DNA from 4 places in the Paenibacillus sp. UMB4589-SE434 genome. Region 1 is predicted to be linked to each of the others. Evidence: riboswitches for the same ligand, from Rfam matches in the RefSeq annotation. Region 1 holds a riboswitch; each other region holds the start of a gene.
What was found. A riboswitch is a leader RNA that binds a small molecule or an ion and turns the genes downstream of it on or off. The one in region 1 is predicted to bind cyclic di-AMP.
Positions count from the first base shown of each region.

Region 2: it holds a riboswitch for cyclic di-AMP, as region 1 does, so the genes downstream of both, QP775_RS24570 (C40 family peptidase) here and QP775_RS19090 (ABC transporter ATP-binding protein) in region 1, are expected to answer to the same signal.
Region 3: it holds a riboswitch for cyclic di-AMP, as region 1 does, so the genes downstream of both, QP775_RS24195 (TrkH family potassium uptake protein) here and QP775_RS19090 (ABC transporter ATP-binding protein) in region 1, are expected to answer to the same signal.
Region 4: it holds a riboswitch for cyclic di-AMP, as region 1 does, so the genes downstream of both, QP775_RS08000 (APC family permease) here and QP775_RS19090 (ABC transporter ATP-binding protein) in region 1, are expected to answer to the same signal.

Region 1 covers NZ_JASOYK010000006.1:75,620-80,060, forward strand. The annotation lists gene QP775_RS19080 (EcsC family protein) at 1-366, opposite strand, end outside; gene QP775_RS19085 (DUF2179 domain-containing protein) at 591-1,109, shown strand; cyclic di-AMP (ydaO/yuaA leader) riboswitch at 1,251-1,384, shown strand; gene QP775_RS19090 (ABC transporter ATP-binding protein) at 1,754-2,926, shown strand; gene QP775_RS19095 (ABC transporter permease) at 2,931-3,590, shown strand; gene QP775_RS19100 (glycine betaine ABC transporter substrate-binding protein) at 3,624-4,441, shown strand, end outside.
Region 2 covers NZ_JASOYK010000012.1:32,538-36,978, reverse strand. The annotation lists gene QP775_RS24575 (hypothetical protein) at 162-728, shown strand; gene QP775_RS24570 (C40 family peptidase) at 1,437-1,910, opposite strand; cyclic di-AMP (ydaO/yuaA leader) riboswitch at 1,915-2,058, opposite strand; gene QP775_RS24565 (carbamoyl transferase) at 2,268-3,083, opposite strand; gene QP775_RS24560 (M1 family metallopeptidase) at 3,089-4,441, opposite strand, start outside.
Region 3 covers NZ_JASOYK010000011.1:40,329-44,769, forward strand. The annotation lists gene QP775_RS24190 (CPBP family intramembrane glutamic endopeptidase) at 1-1,589, opposite strand, end outside; cyclic di-AMP (ydaO/yuaA leader) riboswitch at 1,817-1,966, shown strand; gene QP775_RS24195 (TrkH family potassium uptake protein) at 2,035-3,393, shown strand; gene QP775_RS24200 (potassium channel family protein) at 3,477-4,139, shown strand; gene QP775_RS24205 (GntR family transcriptional regulator) at 4,292-4,441, opposite strand, start outside.
Region 4 covers NZ_JASOYK010000001.1:1,938,182-1,942,622, reverse strand. The annotation lists gene QP775_RS08005 (S8 family serine peptidase) at 1-1,222, opposite strand, end outside; cyclic di-AMP (ydaO/yuaA leader) riboswitch at 1,806-1,998, shown strand; gene QP775_RS08000 (APC family permease) at 2,131-3,957, shown strand; gene QP775_RS07995 (imm11 family protein) at 4,422-4,441, shown strand, end outside.

The sequences.
Region 1 (4,441 bases):
TTTATGGGATTCCCGCAGTTGAGACGCGACTTCGTCGCGTACCGCAAGAGGAACATGCTGAACATCGTCGATACTCGCGACGGTTAGACCTTGCTGAGGAGCGGTCTTCTTCCAGTGGCTTTCAATTTTGTTTAACACGTGCTTTTCTTGGATTAAATAACGTCCCCCTGTGTGCAGGTAGCTGCCGACTTCATCTAGTACCTGACCAACTTTGCGCTGCAATATTTTAGGGCTAAGCTTGTCAATTATCATAAACGGGATACGCCCAATCTTCTCCCAAAACCAGAGATCACGCTGTTCTTTTTCCCACTTTTCAATTTCCATTTTGGCCTGCAGTAGTGTGTCACGTTGCTCGTATGTCGTCATAATGACCTCCTGATAGGATTCACGAATTGGCTAAGGCGGTTCTCGCTTTGCACGGTCTGCAACACAAGAAGCATTCAACTACTAATAAGGAGTTGTACGTGTAGACAAGCGCATTGTTTCAACGAAATGTATGAAATATCCTGTTTTTGTTCCGTTTGGAATGTAGGCTGTCAGGGTAATGATGAAGATATAAACTAAGGGCAGTTCCAAGGAGAGAGAAATTCATGGTAATAGGGTTATTGGTTTCTATTTTTATCATCCAAATCGTTTACGTCTCCTTTTTCACACTTCGGATGATCCTAACCCTGAAAGGGCAGAAGTATTATGCCGCTGCGCTGAGCTGTGTCGAAATTACGATTTATGTGCTTGGTTTAAACATGGTGCTCAAGTATTTGGATCAGCCGATAAGTTTGATCGTATATGCACTTGGTTATGGATTGGGTGTGTTAGTTGGATCTTGGATTGAAGAAAAGATAGCGCTTGGTTATGTCACACTGCGGGTGATTGTAAACAATCCAGAGAGTGGTTTGCCCAACCATCTGCGTGATCTGGGTTACGGTGTGACGACTTGGATTGGGAGCGGGCGAGACGGACATCGGTTAATGCTGGAGGTACTGGCACGCCGTAAAAATCAAAAAAAACTATATCAGTCCATCATGGATGTGGAGCCGCGCGCATTTATTGTGACATCTGAGCCGACGCGTCTTCATGGGGGCTTTTGGGCGAAGGCGACTAGGCGTTAGCGATATCCTTTCAGGGGGGTCGGCATAGGTGTTTTTATGTGATTATAGGTGCTGAACTTATTACGTTCATGGCTTAAATAAGCGAAGGGTATGAGCTCAAACATTTGACCAAAGTTGACTATATGCACAAACCTATATATAATATTACATATGCTTAATTCCCAACCAAGGGAAGCGGGGGAACCGTTTCATTGGGGCGAATCGCCATTATGGCGTAGGAATCCATCTTTTCCGAGCCCGTCAGCTAACCTCGTCAGTAGGAGATGGGTCTATTTATGATCATTTGGCTTAGGACCCGAACGTGATTTTGGGTTCTTTTTTGCATTTACAGACCCTGATGAATCGGATGTCATGATGACGATCCGTTTGTTCGGGGTTTTCTTATTTCGGATTCCCGCGCAAGTAGCACTCTTTATTACCCGTGTTATTTCTCTCCAGGCCCATCTCTTTTATTAACTGGCACTGCTCTGCACAAATGTAGAATTAGAAAGGAGGTTTATGAACAAACTGGCTATAATCGCATTTTTTCGAACGAAAAGCACGGCGGCAGTTTTCATTTTTGATTGAAAATAAACGGATAAGTTTAAGGATACAAGGTGTCTGCACGTGGCTTAGAACAGAATAGATAGAAGAGGTGACTGTAAATGATTGAACTGCAGCAGGTAAACAAAGTATATGATGATGGATTCCATGCTTTAAAAGATATTAACCTCACGATCAAAAAAGGTGAGCTTACCGTCTTTATTGGCCCGAGCGGCTGTGGCAAATCCACTACCATGAAAATGATCAATCGCTTGATTACCCCTTCTAGCGGTAAAGTGCTTATTAATGGCAAAGACATTTCCGAACAGAACCCGGTTGAGCTCAGACGGAATATAGGTTATGTGATCCAGAACGTTGGTTTGTTTCCGCATATGACCATTGCGAGAAATGTTGCAGTGGTGCCGCATTTGAAAAAATGGGAGCAGGATCGCATTCAACCGCGAGTAGATGAATTGATGCGGATGGTTAATTTGGACCCTGAGGTTTACCGTGATCGATATCCATCTGAGCTGAGCGGGGGGCAGCAGCAGCGTATCGGGGTTATTCGCGCATTGGCCGCTGATCCGGACATTATTTTGATGGATGAGCCGTTTAGCGCATTAGATCCGATAAGTCGCGAACAACTTCAAGAGGAACTGAGTCGTCTGCAAGAGGAGCTACATAAGACGATCATATTTGTTACCCACGATATGGACGAAGCCATAAAGATCGCCGATACGATCGTGATGATGAAGGATGGAGAGGTTGTTCAGACGGGGTCACCTGAATCAATACTGCGCTATCCCGCAAATGACTTCGTTCGCACCTTTATCGGGCAGAAACGGATGGAGGAAGGACCGCAGGGAGAGCCGCTGCGTCTATCTACTGTAGATGACGTGATGGTTACGCAGCCGGCGACAACATATCCCAACCGTGGATTGGCAGAAGCCGTCAAAATTATGGAAGGGCGCAGGGTTGACTCCTTGTTTGTAGTAGACCGCTTCCGCAAGCTGCTTGGTATCGTGTCCATTTATCGTGTGCTTAATATGTTTAACGAGGAAAATAAGACGGTCGGTGACGTCATGCGTCCCATTGGCTATCAGGTCGCTCCGGGTACATCACTTCCAGTAGCTATTGAGATGATGAGCAATCACAGATTAACAAACCTGGCCGTGGTAGATGACGATGGTCGTCTGCTTGGACTGATTACGCGGGGTAGCATCGTTAAGCATCTGAATGAAGTTTATCCGACGATTGTGGAACAATTTGCTTCTAGCCTCGGAGAGGAGGCCTAGACCTATGAATAACTTGGTTTCCTTTTTTCAAGAACGAGGTGCTGATATTGCAATCGCACTTCAGGAGCATTTGGTCATCACTTTTGCATCCGTATTGCTAGGCTGCTTGCTGTCCATTCCATTAGGTATTTTACTTGTATATAACCGTTTCAAATGGATCAACAGCATCGTGTTTTTCTTTGCAAACTTACTGCAGACCGTACCAAGCTTGGCATTGCTCGCCATTCTTATTCCCTTTCTCGGCATAGGCATGAAGCCTGCGGTGGTAGCCTTGTTCCTGTATTCCATCATGCCGATACTGCGTAATACGTATGATGGCTTTGCTTCTGTAGATTCCAGTGTGCTGGAGTCGGCAAGGGGGATGGGGTATGGAACGATGCAGCGTATTTTACGCATTCAATTTCCACTGTCACTACCTTATGTAATGTCGGGAATTCGCATTACGACAGTTTACATCATCAGCTGGGCTACGCTTGCGACGCTGATTGGTGCTGGCGGTCTTGGGCAGCTTATCGTATCTGGACTTGGCGTGAACAAGTTGGAGCTGATTGTGACGGGAGCTGCGGGAGCAATCCTGCTGGCGCTGCTTGCTGATGCTCTGCTTGGCTGGATGGAGCGTTTGTTAACAAAACGATTCGGACGGACAAGTTCGATTGCTGCATAAAACCGAACTAGAGCACGAGGAGGAGGAAACGGTATGCTACGCAACAAAATAACAGCCGGACTTACAGGCGTCATGCTTATGATAACGGTACTTCTGGCTGGCTGTGGCACAGAGCACCAATTTATTATCGGAACACAGACATTTACGGAAACGAAGATTTTGGCTGAAATGTATAAAGCTCTTATCGAAGATCGGACGGACATCAAGGTCAAAGTGATTCCAGACCTAGCGTCCAGCACCGTTGTTCTAAATGCAATTAAAAATGATGACGTGCAGTTAGGCACCTTGTACAGTGGCGAGATTTTTAACAACCATTTCCCGATTGAAGAGACAAAGGATCGCGATCGTGTGCTACGGCAGGCAAAAGAAGGCTTCCATAAGTATTGGGGTCTCAAGTGGTTTGATTCGTTAGGGTTTGAAAATACGTATGCCTTCACCGTTCGAAAAGATTTAGCGGATGAGAAAGGATATAAGCAAATTTCGGATATAAGCAAAGATGCAGCTGATTTGCGTCTCGGGGTAGACACGACATGGCTCGAACGAACAGACGTTGGCTATCCAGCATTCCGAAAAGCTTATCAATATAAATTCGGCAAGTCGTATCCAATGGAGCAAAGCTTAGTCTACCAGGCAGTTGGGAACAATCAAGTGGATATCGTGGTGGCGTACTCAACAGACTCGCGCTTAAAGGCCTACAATCTGATTACATTAGAGGATGATAAGCAGTTTTTCCCACCCTATGATGCGTCGCCAGTGATGCGCGAAGATGCCTTGCGGCAGCATCCGGAAGCGGCCAAGGCCATTGAGGTGCTGATTGGCAGCATTGATGTGAATACGATGATCAACCTGAA
Region 2 (4,441 bases), on a different contig from region 1:
AGAATCGGAAACTGTCCCGGTTCCAAACCGTAATAACGTACACAGGCTTATTTGATTCGGAATGAGCAAATGAACTTAAATTATTATTAAGTATTCATTCAGCTTGTCTTCATGTGCTGGCTTCATACTGAAGAAATTGCAGTTTGAAAGGAGGTGAGAATATGAAATGGACGACATCATCGGCGGTCGCCTGGTCTACAGCTATGATGCTGCTGCTTGCTTCTCCGGCAGCGGCGCAAAGCGAACATGCCGCTGCTGCATTTGCGAAGTCGCCTGAAGCGCGGGTTGTATTTGCATCAGGAGATGACACGGATTCTTCCCGCAAGAGTGAATCACAGGGCGGAGTACTAGCGTTGCTGCCAAGCTCCGCGACTTCGAAAGCAAGCAATTTGTCGGCACAATTAAATAAGAAAGATCACACAGAGAAGAAACAGCTGAACAAGGAGCAGGAACAGCTCCAAAGTCAGATAAAAGAGCTTCGGCAGAAGAAGCTTATATCGATTGCACAGAAATATGGTATTGTTGTCGAAAACAAGACATTTGAGCAAATACGTCATGAATTGCGACAAATAGTTGGACGTAACGGCAAAATGTTCCACGAGAAACATGTCGATAAGCATGCACGGCCTCAACAACACATGAGGGAACAAGTGAAGAAAAAGGTTGTGAATTCGGAGCATTTGAATACTGAACATACAGGGAGCAAGTTAAGGGAACAGCAGCAGTAATGGAGTCACAAGCTACGTGGTACATGAGACATTAAGTTGTCGTGGATTTTGAGGACTTAGGCTGGTAGTCGTGAATAAGATGTAGAGGCATGTTGGAAGAACGCCCAGCATGCCTCTTTGGGTTAAACGCAGTGCGGGGATGTAATGTTATATCCTACATTGTCAAAATCTGAGGATAAGTAGTAAGTAGGGTTTACGAAAGGTGACTCTACAGTGAAATGATATATCACCCTTTTCAAGGCTAGTAGAAACTAGTTGGCACCATCGTTATATGTAATGTGCGTGGCGTGGTGACTAGGAAGTTAGAGAATTAATTATTGCAGGTATATCGATATCACGGTGATGGAGCTAGTTCCTGATTAGGACAACAAGAGAAGAAGCGTGATTCATCTTCAGGTTCACGTGTTAATTATCATATAAGGGTGCTGGACCTGGGAATGGACAGGGAGAATGATGGTTAGCATGCTTCTCTTCAGCTAGATGCCCATATAGCAGTCAGAAGAACAGGGAAACATGGCAAGTGTAAACCCATTTTATACAGATTTATGTTTATAATTGTCGTCTTTTTCCTGTATTAATTTGTGCAGGACCATGGCTTCTTAGTTGGCACGTTTCAGTTTGGCGTGCATACAGTGTATAGAACAGTGCAATATAAAAGCCCGACAGGCTGCATGAGGCAATCCATCGGGCTTTCGGTATAATATTCTATTATTTCTCGTAAGAAGCAAAGCTATCATATTGCTTCGAGCTGAGAATGCGCTTAGCACCAACATAACGCTTCTCATAATAATCCATGCTCAGATCGTCGACACGTGTTCCTTTGCTTGTCGAAGCGTGGGCGAATTGACCGTTGCCTACATAAATGCCGACGTGGGAGATTCCGCTGCCACTAGTATTGAAGAATACCAAGTCTCCAGGGCGTAGTTCGTCTTTTTTTACTTTGTCGCCAACTTCATACTGGGAAGAAGACGAACGAGGCAATTCAACATCGAATTTGTCAAAAACATACTTTACAAATCCAGAGCAGTCAAACCCCTTCGTTGTAGTTCCACCATACTTGTAGTCGATACCCATCAAATCTTGGATAGTGTTGTCCATCTTCGTTGCGGCGAATGCGCTACCTGTTCCGATCGAGAACAGTAAGCTCAGACCGACCACCGCAGTGACCAACTTCTTCTTCAATTGGAAAAGCTCCTTCCGTGCCTGCGAGGTTAGCTGGAGGGTTCGGTTGAAGGTTCCCTATGATCTCTGCATAAGCAAGATCAATTCACCCAGTATTAATGGTTCCCCCGCTTCCCGGATGTGTACGGGAATTTGGCCTATTGGATCACATCAGATTCCGTTACTTCTGATTACAAAATTGCAAGAACTAAGTGTCTTTCATGACAAAGTTGTAACAATCTAAGCCTTATTTTAGCAGACCTTTTTTACTTTGACAAACACTTTTTGTCCGGAAACGCCAAAAAAACGCGCTTAAACCTCGAGAAAAGGCTTAAGTAAGCGTTTTTTTGGCGAAAAAATATTTAGAAAGGCCGAAATTTACGGTTTCCGATGATTCCATGCGTGATAACGGCTAGAAAGACTCCATAATTTCAAAAATGCGCGTAATGCAGGATATGCCTGCTGTAAAATGAGTGCGGTCATGCCGGTCCATAACATGGCAGCGGTTGTCACTAATGTACTGCATACTAGTGAGATAAGCACAAATAGGAGCGACAATCCAATGACAGGCAGAACGTGAACGATGCCGTTTTTTAGTGCATGCAACAGCGACATGTCTGACCCAGCGCCGAATTGCAGAAATAAAAACAAATGATGAAGCAGCCAACCTCCAACCAGCCAAGCGAGACTAACAGGAAGAGCACCAGTTAATAGCATCTGCCAGCTTGGATTAGAAGCAAGTACTTCGGCCAGATAAGGGACGGCCCAATAGGCGGGAGCAAGCATCAAGGCCGTTTCCAGAAGATACAATAAAGCAAAAGGTTTCCACACTGCTGCGATTCCCCTGAAAAAGGTCAATCCCGATTCCGTTCGGTGATTAGCCATTGAATAGCAGATGCCAGCATGAATGATCGGTGTGAGCAGCATCCGTACCGCAATAAAAGCGACTATGATCCAGAGGTACGGTGTATAGGTAGACGTTTTAGTTAATTGGAACTGGGATTCCAATAAGAAGAGTTGTGAACTCATCTCCGTAGGAGCTGGGCTCGGATACCGGCGAAGTATTGGCATGATGACGGAATCCATAAAGCGAAATAATAGAAATCCCCACAATAACTGATATAGAAATAGGATGATCCAGATGTATAAATGGTCTTTCAGCCAGTCCCACCCTGCGCGCATATGCAGCTTCATGTCCATCACCACCCCAATACGTTTGTTATCACTTCCAGCCATTTGACGGCTACCCAATTAACGCGCGTGCGCACCGGTTCTTCAATTTGAGCACGCATATAGTTGTTAATGTGACGATTCTCTACCATGATCGTATAGAGAGGATCGATCATTACCCATGCGAGCGGGGAGGAATGACTGAGCTTATATTGGATGCGGTCGCCTTCCACAGACCATACTTTACGAGTTGTACTTCCGTCTGCAAATTGAAATACGATCGGTACGTTCGGGTAGTCAGCGCCGTTCTTTTGAATATTTACCGTTGCTTCATAACGTGGCGTTCCTCCTTCATTAAAGGTGCGGGTATGGATGCTCTCGACGGAAAAGTCAGCCATCTTCTGCCCATATATATACTGATTAAAGAAGTCGGTCCATTTACGGTTGGTCACCAATTCTACGATACGTTGAAAGTCTGCTGTGGTCGGATGTTTAAAGCGATATTTTGTTGTATAGATTTTCAGAATACGCTGCATCGTCTTTTCTCCAACCTGCTTTTCTAAGGCAAGCAGCACAAGCTTAGAGCGATAGTATACGTTTTCGGCATAATGGTTCTGATTTTTGTATTGCCACGCATGCTGTTTGAGTGGAGCGGGATCGGTCATATAACTTGCTTGTACCGCCAAATTAGGTGTCACACCGAATTCCGACTCCATTAACTTATCCTCGGCATAGGAGGTGAAGCCCTCGTCGAGCCAAGCCTCCTCGAATTCATTGGACGCCAGCAGCCCATAGAAATATTGGTGTCCGATCTCATGGACGACCGTTCGTTCCAAGTCATAACCGGGGCTTTCATCATCTGCACCGAATGCGGTTACCAGTGTCGGGTATTCCATTCCACCTGCCCCGTTAGCCTCTTTTGGGGGGACTACAATGGAAAGCGTTGAATATGGGTATTCACCGTACCATTCACTAAACTTGGTGAGTGCGGCTTTTGCGGCAAAGAAGTAACGTTCTTTCAACTGTTCGTGCTTAGGGTCAAGGTAGAGTTTAATACGAACACCCGGCACGTTAGCTGATGAGAACGGTTCTTCCGCATAGACAAAGTTCGGAGAGGCCGACCACGCAAAGTCATGCACATCGTCTGCATAGAATTGATACGTTTTGGTTCCATCTCCGAATACAGGTGTTTTGGTTGGAAATCCGGTTGCTGCTACGATGTAAGAGCTAGGAACTTGTATCCTGACGTTAAAAATACCAAAGTCGGAATAAAACTCAGAGTTGCCGTGATACTGGTGCAGATTCCACCCTTCCGCGGCTCGTCCACGAATACCAGCTTTCTCATACGCGGCCAGCTTAGGGAACCATTGACCAGCCATGAC
Region 3 (4,441 bases), on a different contig from region 1:
TCTAACATGAGATGAGCGACTACTGCGCTCCAGAAACCATAACGCACCATAATCCATACAAACAGGAAACCGATAATCATCAATTCCAACGGACGGGAGTAGTACGGATAGATCGGATAAGTCACATGACCAGCAGCCCACACAAAAGTAGGAATAATAGCTGCAACCCATGTATTACGCAGAAATTTGCGGAACAATCCCACTGCAAACAACCGGAAAAAGCCTTCTTCTGAAATGGCGGCTACCCACGCTACTAAAGGATACAAAAACATGTAACTTAGATTGAGTGGAGAGCTTGAAGCGTCTGTAGAGGACCAAGCCTTCATACCCAGTTCCAGCCCTGTGTAAATAATACTTTGCGTGCCCAGCAACACACCCGTGAATGCCAGGCCAACCCAGAAAGAACGCACAAGCTGTTGCCCGAAATCGGCGTCGCTCCATGAGATCACAACCTGCTTGTGCTGACTCACGTCCCAGCATGAACGCCCAACGATCAAGGCGAGGTATAACGTAATACCGGCTTGAACGACGAGGAAAAGCGATTGTATGGTAATGGTCATCTGCAAGCGATCATACCCGATTGGCTCCAGTCGATCAGCCATAATAGTACCTGGTATCACGTTCCAGCCATGCAGAATAGAGATCAGGCACGACAAGGCAGCCAACGTCAGCATCGTTCTGGATCTAAAGCGAATACGCTTGCGATATATAAGGGCCATTATGCAGGCGGCAGCTGCAAATATTACCGACATTAGTACATAACCAATGGAGGAGATCTGCTCAGCAGTGCTCTTTTGCTCCTGCATAAGCTGTGTATAAGCTTCAGGTAATGTCCAAATGGATTGAGCCTGGCTGATCTTGCCATTTTGCCACCACACAACAACTTCCAGTTTGGCATCGCCGACCTGCCCATTCTTGACAGTATAGCGAATTTCATTCGATAATTGCTCGGATTTGCGGGCAAGCTGTGCAGGTGTGTAGCCAAGCTGTAGTACAGCTTCATCTGAATGGGCTAACATGTAAGCCCGATCTGGATTAGGTTGTTCCACTTCGGATGTAGTGGAGCTATTGTCGGCATCAATGGTATCGGACAACACTTGTTGATAGCCGACGATCTGTCCAGTGCGCATATGGATGTCGATTGTCACGAGCTCACGCTTGTGTTGTAGGGGGGCTTCTTTGTCGAAAAAGACCCGATAAATATCATATGGCGCTGCCTTTTCCCAACGATTATACGCAGTATGCAGCTCATATTTACTTAAGTAGCCAGACAGGAGATCATTGGTATAATATATGGCACCTTTTTTGAATTGAGCGGATGATGGAATGGATGAGCCTTTGCTCGTGTTAGAGAAACTGGGCGTTGCTGAAAATATAGCCGAGGTGTAAGCGACTTCCGCGCGGCGGATAGCTTCATCTTTGGTTAACATAGGAGTAAGCTGCTCTGTATTTGAACTGGACAAAAATGGAATGATAACTTGAATGACTAAGAATAATAAGAATCCCGCAACTGCTGCGCCAATGAGCGCCCTGGATGCACCCTGCCCATATCTTTGGTTGCCAGCAGTAGAATTGTATGTAAATTTCAAGGGAATCCCCCTTCAATCTTAAATTTGAAATACGATAAAGACAGTTGTTCCTTCCCACATTATCGAAATGAACAAGCAACGTCAAGAAAAAGGGCCTTGCGCCGATGTATTACGAGAAAAGAAGTGAATGTAAGCGTTATATAATGATGTTTTCGGGCGTTTTCTCGTGTATTTGCTCCTTTCAAGACTTTGTGAAGAACATAGGAAACGTATATAATCTCGTTATGAATTGAATACAGCCGAGTTTCGTCATGCGACGAAAGCGGGGGAACCGAATTTTGGGGTGAATTTTGAGTGTGCTGCAAGCCACTTGAATAGGGCGACCTTGACGTGCCCGAATCCGTCAGCTAACCTCGTAGGCGTAAACGTCAGGATACCAGCGATAAGCATTGGGGTCTCCAGTGCTTTTTTTCGTGCCATTTTACGTATGAGGTGAAAAGCATCCTTGAAGACTGTTAAGCGTAACAACCTGCGGAGGCTAACCCCTTCACGCACCTTGGTCATTGGATTTGCCTTCATTGTTTTGATTGGCGCACTGTTGCTCATGCTGCCAATATCCAATGCCGACGGCACACCGTTGCCGTTTATCGACGCCTTATTTACAGCTACCTCTGCCACTTGCGTAACAGGTCTTGTGGTTGTTGACACAGGCACACACTTTACGATGTTTGGTCAAATCGTCATTATTAGTTTAATCCAGGTTGGCGGTCTAGGGTTTATGACGATGGCGACGCTGTTTGCTATGGCATTTAAGAAGAGAATTTCATTAAAAGAACGGCTGATCCTCCAGGAATCGCTGAATCAAGGCTCGATGGAAGGTATTGTACGACTAATCCGCAAAGTACTGCTTTATGCTTTTGTCATTGAGGGTTCTGCCGCTGTGCTGTTTACGTTAAGATGGTCGTTCGATCTGCCATTCGGGCAGGCATTGTATTTCGGTATTTTTCATGCCATCTCGTTCTTTAACAACGCAGGTTTTGACTTGTTCGGCCAAGTTAGCGGTCCTTTCTCCAGCTTAACAAGTTACGTAGGGGACCCGATTATTAACTTTGTATCCATGTTTTTGATCGTATCGGGTGGTATTGGTTTTATAGTCATGTCTGATGTGATGGATTTCCGTCGTACACGTCGATTGTCTCTGCATACCAAAGTTGTATTATCCATGACCAGCTTTTTAATTGTGTTTGGAGCTGTTGTCCTATTTATATTTGAGTTTACGAATCCTCATACGTACGGTCAACTGAATGGTTGGCAGAAAATATGGGCATCGTTCTTCCAGTCGGTCAGTCCGCGTACTGCGGGGGCGAATACGGTTGATATTGGTGCTATGAGACAGGCATCTCAGTTCTTTATGGTCATTCTGATGTTTATCGGTGCATCTCCAGGATCAACAGGGGGCGGTATCAAGACGACTACGTTCACGATCTTGATTGGTGCCGTCTTTGCGATGATGCGCGGCAAGGAAGACATCGTTATGTTCCGCTGCCGTCTGGCTAAAGACCGTATTTTCAAAGCAGTTACATTAACCTTGCTGGCACTGGGGCTGGTTCTCTTCGTGTCTATGATATTGTCTACGACAGAAGATCGGCAATTTCTTGCCATCTTGTTCGAGACAACATCGGCATTTGGTACGGTCGGACTCACGATGGGAATCACAACTAGTCTGTCGGATGTAGGGAAATTGTTAATTGCCCTTACGATGTTTGCAGGACGACTCGGACCAATTACGCTTGCGTATGCGCTTGGACCGAAGGCAGAACGTGAATTGTATCGCCACCCGGAAGGTAAAATAACGATAGGTTAAGAGTACGGCGTAAGCATGAGGATTATGTTTAGTTGGAATATATAGATATATAGTAAGCAAGGATGAAGGGGATAACATCTATTATGGACGCTCAGCAGTTTGCGGTAATTGGAATGGGACGCTTCGGTTCCAGTCTGGCAAAAGAATTAATGAAGTTAGGGCATCAGGTTCTTGGTATTGACAAGGATGAAGAAATCATTGACGAACTGAGTTCCGAGATGACCCATGCGGTTGTAGCGGATGCTGCTGATGAAGAAGTGCTGCGTTCCTTGGGCATTCGTAATTTTGATTGCGTCATTGTTGCGATCGGTGATGACATTCAGACTAGTATTTTGATCAGTATCCAGGTGAAGGAGCTTGGGGTCAAGAAAGTGGTGGCCAAAGCGTTAAGCGAGCTGCATGGACGTGTTCTGGAAAGATTGGGCGTAGATCGCGTGATTTACCCAGAGCGGGATATGGGAATAAGGGTGGCGCATCACCTTGTGTCGCCTAATTTGCTCGATTATATTGAATTGTCTAAGGATTATACGATTGCAGAGCTGAGTGTACCAAAGTGCCTGCACGGGCTTAAGCTCAAGGAGCTGGATCCACGTGCCAAGTACGGCTGCAGTATCGTAGCCTTAAATAAGCCTGGGGGCATCATTATCGCACCTTCAGCTGAAGATACGTTGGCAGAGAAGGATATTATGGTCATGATCGGTACGAATCGGCAAATTGAAGCTTTTGAAGAACGTCTCTTGGTGTAGCAGGTGTTCAGTCGGTCAGCCAGGCTTCGTCATCATCATCAATAGCGGATAGAACTATAGCCACTTGTCAGTGTCCAGATTGTTGTGTTGGAACTGTCAGGTGGCTTTTGAAGTTGTACGGTTGTTTTCGGCGATAGGCAATACATGTAGGATTATTCGGCAGCTCTAATCATTTTAATCAGTTGTTCTTTGTTGATATCCAGTGCTGATGCTGCTCGCAAAATACGGGGCAGCTCAATATCCGCAAAATGAATTTTGCGTTTGTTTTGCACGAGCTTTTTAGCCCCTGGGCTTACAAACAT
Region 4 (4,441 bases), on a different contig from region 1:
TTGAGGCGATTTGATTCGGGTTCGATTTTTGTAGGTTACCAACCGTGATCGTGTTTTTGGCATTGCCAGGAGTTGAGATGGTATTGTTCGAGCTGCCGTCATTTCCAGCTGCGAACAGAACCGTGAAGTCCTTGTTGTTGAACGTAAATTCGTCAACACGCGAAGAATTGGCGTTATAGGAGTAATTCAAGCGGGCTCCCCAGGAGTTGGTATGGATGGCTGCTCCTTGCTGCTTCGCTGTACCGAACAAGTCGCGCACATCGCCAGGGCAAATGGAATCTCCACCGCAGCCTATCGCCTGGAAAAGTAGTTTGGCGCCGTAGGCAACACCTTTGTACTTACCGTTAGACATGGCTCCGCTGCCAAGCACGGTACCAGCTACGTGGGTACCATGGCCGTTCGCGTCAGACCAGGTACCAGTTGATGGATTCGGGGCTGGCGTGGCATGAAGCTGTCCTTCAAAATCCTTGTGCAGCGTGCTTAAGCTTCCTGAATCCAGGCCGCTGTCAGCCACACTAACCACTTGGCCACTGCCTGTCCAACCTTTGCTCCACACACCGGTTGGTGTAGAGGCGTTTATTTGATTAGTAATAAAGTCATTGGATATTCCGTATTGTGGCTTTTGCTCAACGAAGGTTACATCTGAATGCTGGAGTACTAGAGGAATTTGTTCATCACGCAGTACGGCTTCGATGAAGCCTTGCTGTACATCGGTAATTGTAATTGCTTGCTGCTGCAACGAACCGGCTACTTGTGATTCGCTTCCTTTGAATATGGAGATGACGTAATTGTTAGATTGGCTGTGTGTTGAAGATAGGGTGGTGCCGTCCTTCCATTGGGCTTGAAATGGAGTGACGTTGTAAATGAGTTCGTTTGCGGCGAGGATGCCGGCTTGTTGTGGATTCATACGTACGAGATAAGCATAATCAGGAAGATAGTCGCCAATTTCCGCCCCAGTCTGAAGCAGCAGCTGCTTGGATGACTCGGTTATGACATCCCTGAATTGAACGACGTACAATTTATGCTCCGTGCTGCCACTCTCCTCCAGGAGATCGTCGTTCCATGTTCCCTCCTGTAGATTGACACTTCCTGTCCTCAGATGGAGTAGTCTCTCAGACGGTCCGCTCATCTCAGACTTTTCGTATGCCCCGACTGCTGAGGGCATTAGGCTGAGCGCCATAGCAAGCGATAGAACAAGGGAAAGTATTCTTTTGTTTTTCATTTTTCATTAATTCCTCCTCTATAAAATGGGTATGCTTTCCGTAATTGCGGATAAACCAAATAACATCATCACTCCCTTGTATCAGGATTACATTTTCGCACCATTAAAGTTCATTAATAGTTCTTAATAGGTTAATAATTTGGACAAAAATGTATATTGACATCTTATTAAAGATCATATTAGATTTCAATAGCTTTCTTTTATTTTTTAATATTTTTTTAATACTTCGTATAAGACAGGGGCAATAAAGACTGGAAGCCTATACTCACATGCATGTGCTCTGTTTTATCATCTTGAATCCTTTTTCATATATGATGTGTTCAAATTATAGGTCAATTCTTTCGTTTAATGATGGTATTTTGAACTATATTGAGAGGCTTCTTGCACATGAAGTACCTTCATGAGAGAAAAAGGAGATCCATGCACACACCCATTTCAATGTTCTTAGGACTAAAATAAACCTAAGGTCAAGTTAAACATAAAATAACGTTACCTGACGTATAAATAGCTTGTTACAAAATTAGTTTACAAAATTGATTAACTGGAGTATTATACATTGCGGTCCAATAGAACAAATAAGAAAAATTTTAATTCGCTTAATTTCCAAAATGGAAAGCGGGGGAACCATTATGTGATGTATGCATACATGCATGTCCATCATATGTGGGTGAATCCTGATGCGTTGGACAATTATGAAGTCCGTTAACGAATCAGGTAGGGCTACTCTCACGGCCCGAATCCGTCAGCTAACCTCGTAAGCGTTGATTGGAAGGTACGAACTTAGGGTAGAAAACACAGGGTTAGATGCTGTGTTTTTTGTTTGCCTAAAAATGACTAAACGATTTAGATCCGGAGTTTATTTTTGAATTGCAGGGTACTATACAAATAAAAAAAGTGGAGTGAAACTCATGTGGTCTTCGCTAAAAAGATTTTTAATTGGGCGACCATTAAAATCGACTGAATTGGGCGAGCAGAAATTAAATAAAACAAAAGCGCTCGCTATTCTCTCTTCAGATGCTTTATCCTCAGTGGCATACGGCCCTGAACAAATATTGTTAGTCTTAATTACGGTTAGTGCTGCGGCTTATTGGTATTCGATCCCGATCGCTATTGGGGTGTTAGTGTTATTGACAGCCCTTATCTTGTCGTATCGCCAAATTATTTTTGCGTATCCTCATGGTGGAGGCGCTTATGTTGTCTCAAAGGAAAATCTAGGGAAGTACTCAGGGCTGATTGCGGGAGGATCTTTATTAGTTGACTATATTTTAACGGTTGCTGTAAGTGTATCAGCTGGGACGGATGCGATCACATCGGCGTTTCCAAGCATGCATGATCATAATGTAATTATCGCAATTGGATTCGTTATTTTTATAACGATATTAAATTTAAGAGGAGTAACAGAATCTGCTTCCATTTTAGCTTATCCGGTTTATTTGTTTGTTCTTGCTTTATTTATTCTCATTGGTGTAGGGGTTTACAATATTTTGTTTGGTCATGTATCACCTGAACTGCACACACCCATCGGAACACCCGTTGCTGGAGTTAGTTTATTTCTGCTTCTGCGAGCATTTGCCTCGGGCAGCTCCGCATTAACCGGGGTGGAAGCTATTTCAAATGCGATTCCTAACTTTAAAAGCCCAGCACCAAATAATGCTGCCAAAACGTTAATCGCAATGGGCTCCCTGCTTGCAATCTTGTTTTCAGGAATCGTTATTTTAGCTTATTATTATGGAATTAGTCCTCTAGCAGAGGCAACGGTTGTTTCTCAAATTGCTGAACAAACGTTTGGCCGCAACTTTATGTATTACTTTATACAAGGTACTACTGCATTAATATTAATTCTGGCTGCGAATACCGGCTACTCTGCTTTTCCATTGCTGGCTGTTAATCTGGCGAAGGATAAGTTTATCCCGCGAATGTTTACGGTTAGAGGAGATCGATTAGGTTATTCCAATGGCATTGTTATTTTAGGGCTGTTTTCCATTCTGCTCATTATTGCTTTTGAAGGGCAGACCGAACATCTTATCCCCCTTTATGCAGTAGGGGTATTTATTCCATTTACACTGTCTCAGACAGGAATGATGCTGAAATGGATTCGTGAAAAACCTGCTGGCTGGATGTCGAAATTTATCATTAATACAACAGGAGCATTGATAAGCTTTATTGTTACGATGATGTTCTTTTTAACGAAATTTATGCAGGTTTGGACAGTGTTTGTATTTTTACCAATCATCATCTTTATTTTCCATCGTATTAACAAGCATTATGAAGCAGTGGCTGATCAATTGAGAATCACAACCTGTGAACCATCCGTGCCAATTGAGGGAAATGTGATCATTCTGCCTGTCGCGGGTATCACCCATGTAGTAGAGAACTCCTTAAATTATGCTAAATCATTGTCGGCTCATCAAATTATCGCTGTATATGTGCCATTTGAAAGAGAAGATGAATTGGCGTTTGAGGAGAAATGGAAAAAATGGCAGCCTGATGTGAGATTAGTGACATTAATCTCTCCATATAGAAGCATCATTCAGCCATTAACTAAATTTATTGATACCGTTCAGCGTAAAGCGAATGAATCCAATTATCAGGTTACTGTTATTATCCCACAATTTATACCTAAGAAAGGTTGGCAGAATATATTGCATAACCAATCCAGTTTGCTGATTCGTGCCCATTTGCTGTATCGAAGAAATGTGATTGTTACAACGGTACCGTACCATTTGAAGTTTTAAGATCTAGTTAACATTTAAGATCCGGTTAACGTTAAGAGTCAAGGAAATAGGGGCTGCATCCCGTCAATGAGACAGGGATCAAAGCACCTCGCAAAATGTAAGCAGCCAGTCGTCGAAAATCAATCGGCGACTGGTTATTTTAATTCGTTTGAATAGGATAGAGTTTATCCGATGGCCTATTTTTTCAGCAGGACACATTTTTTGTTTTTTATTTTTTGAATCACCACCCCATATAAAATGAAAAACTGCAGACTATGGGAGTGGAAAGACCCCTATATTATTAATACATTAATGGTGCATACATAAGAAACGGTAACTAGTATGACTTTTTGTGGGTAAGAATCAAAGATGCTCAAAAACAGAAGATATTGCTCAATAATTGCAGGCAATACGGAAAATGTTAATGAGTGATGATTGATATTAGCAGTATGCTGCATTTTTTGTTTAGAAGGGAATGAATAAACGTGAAATTATGGGAGACGGC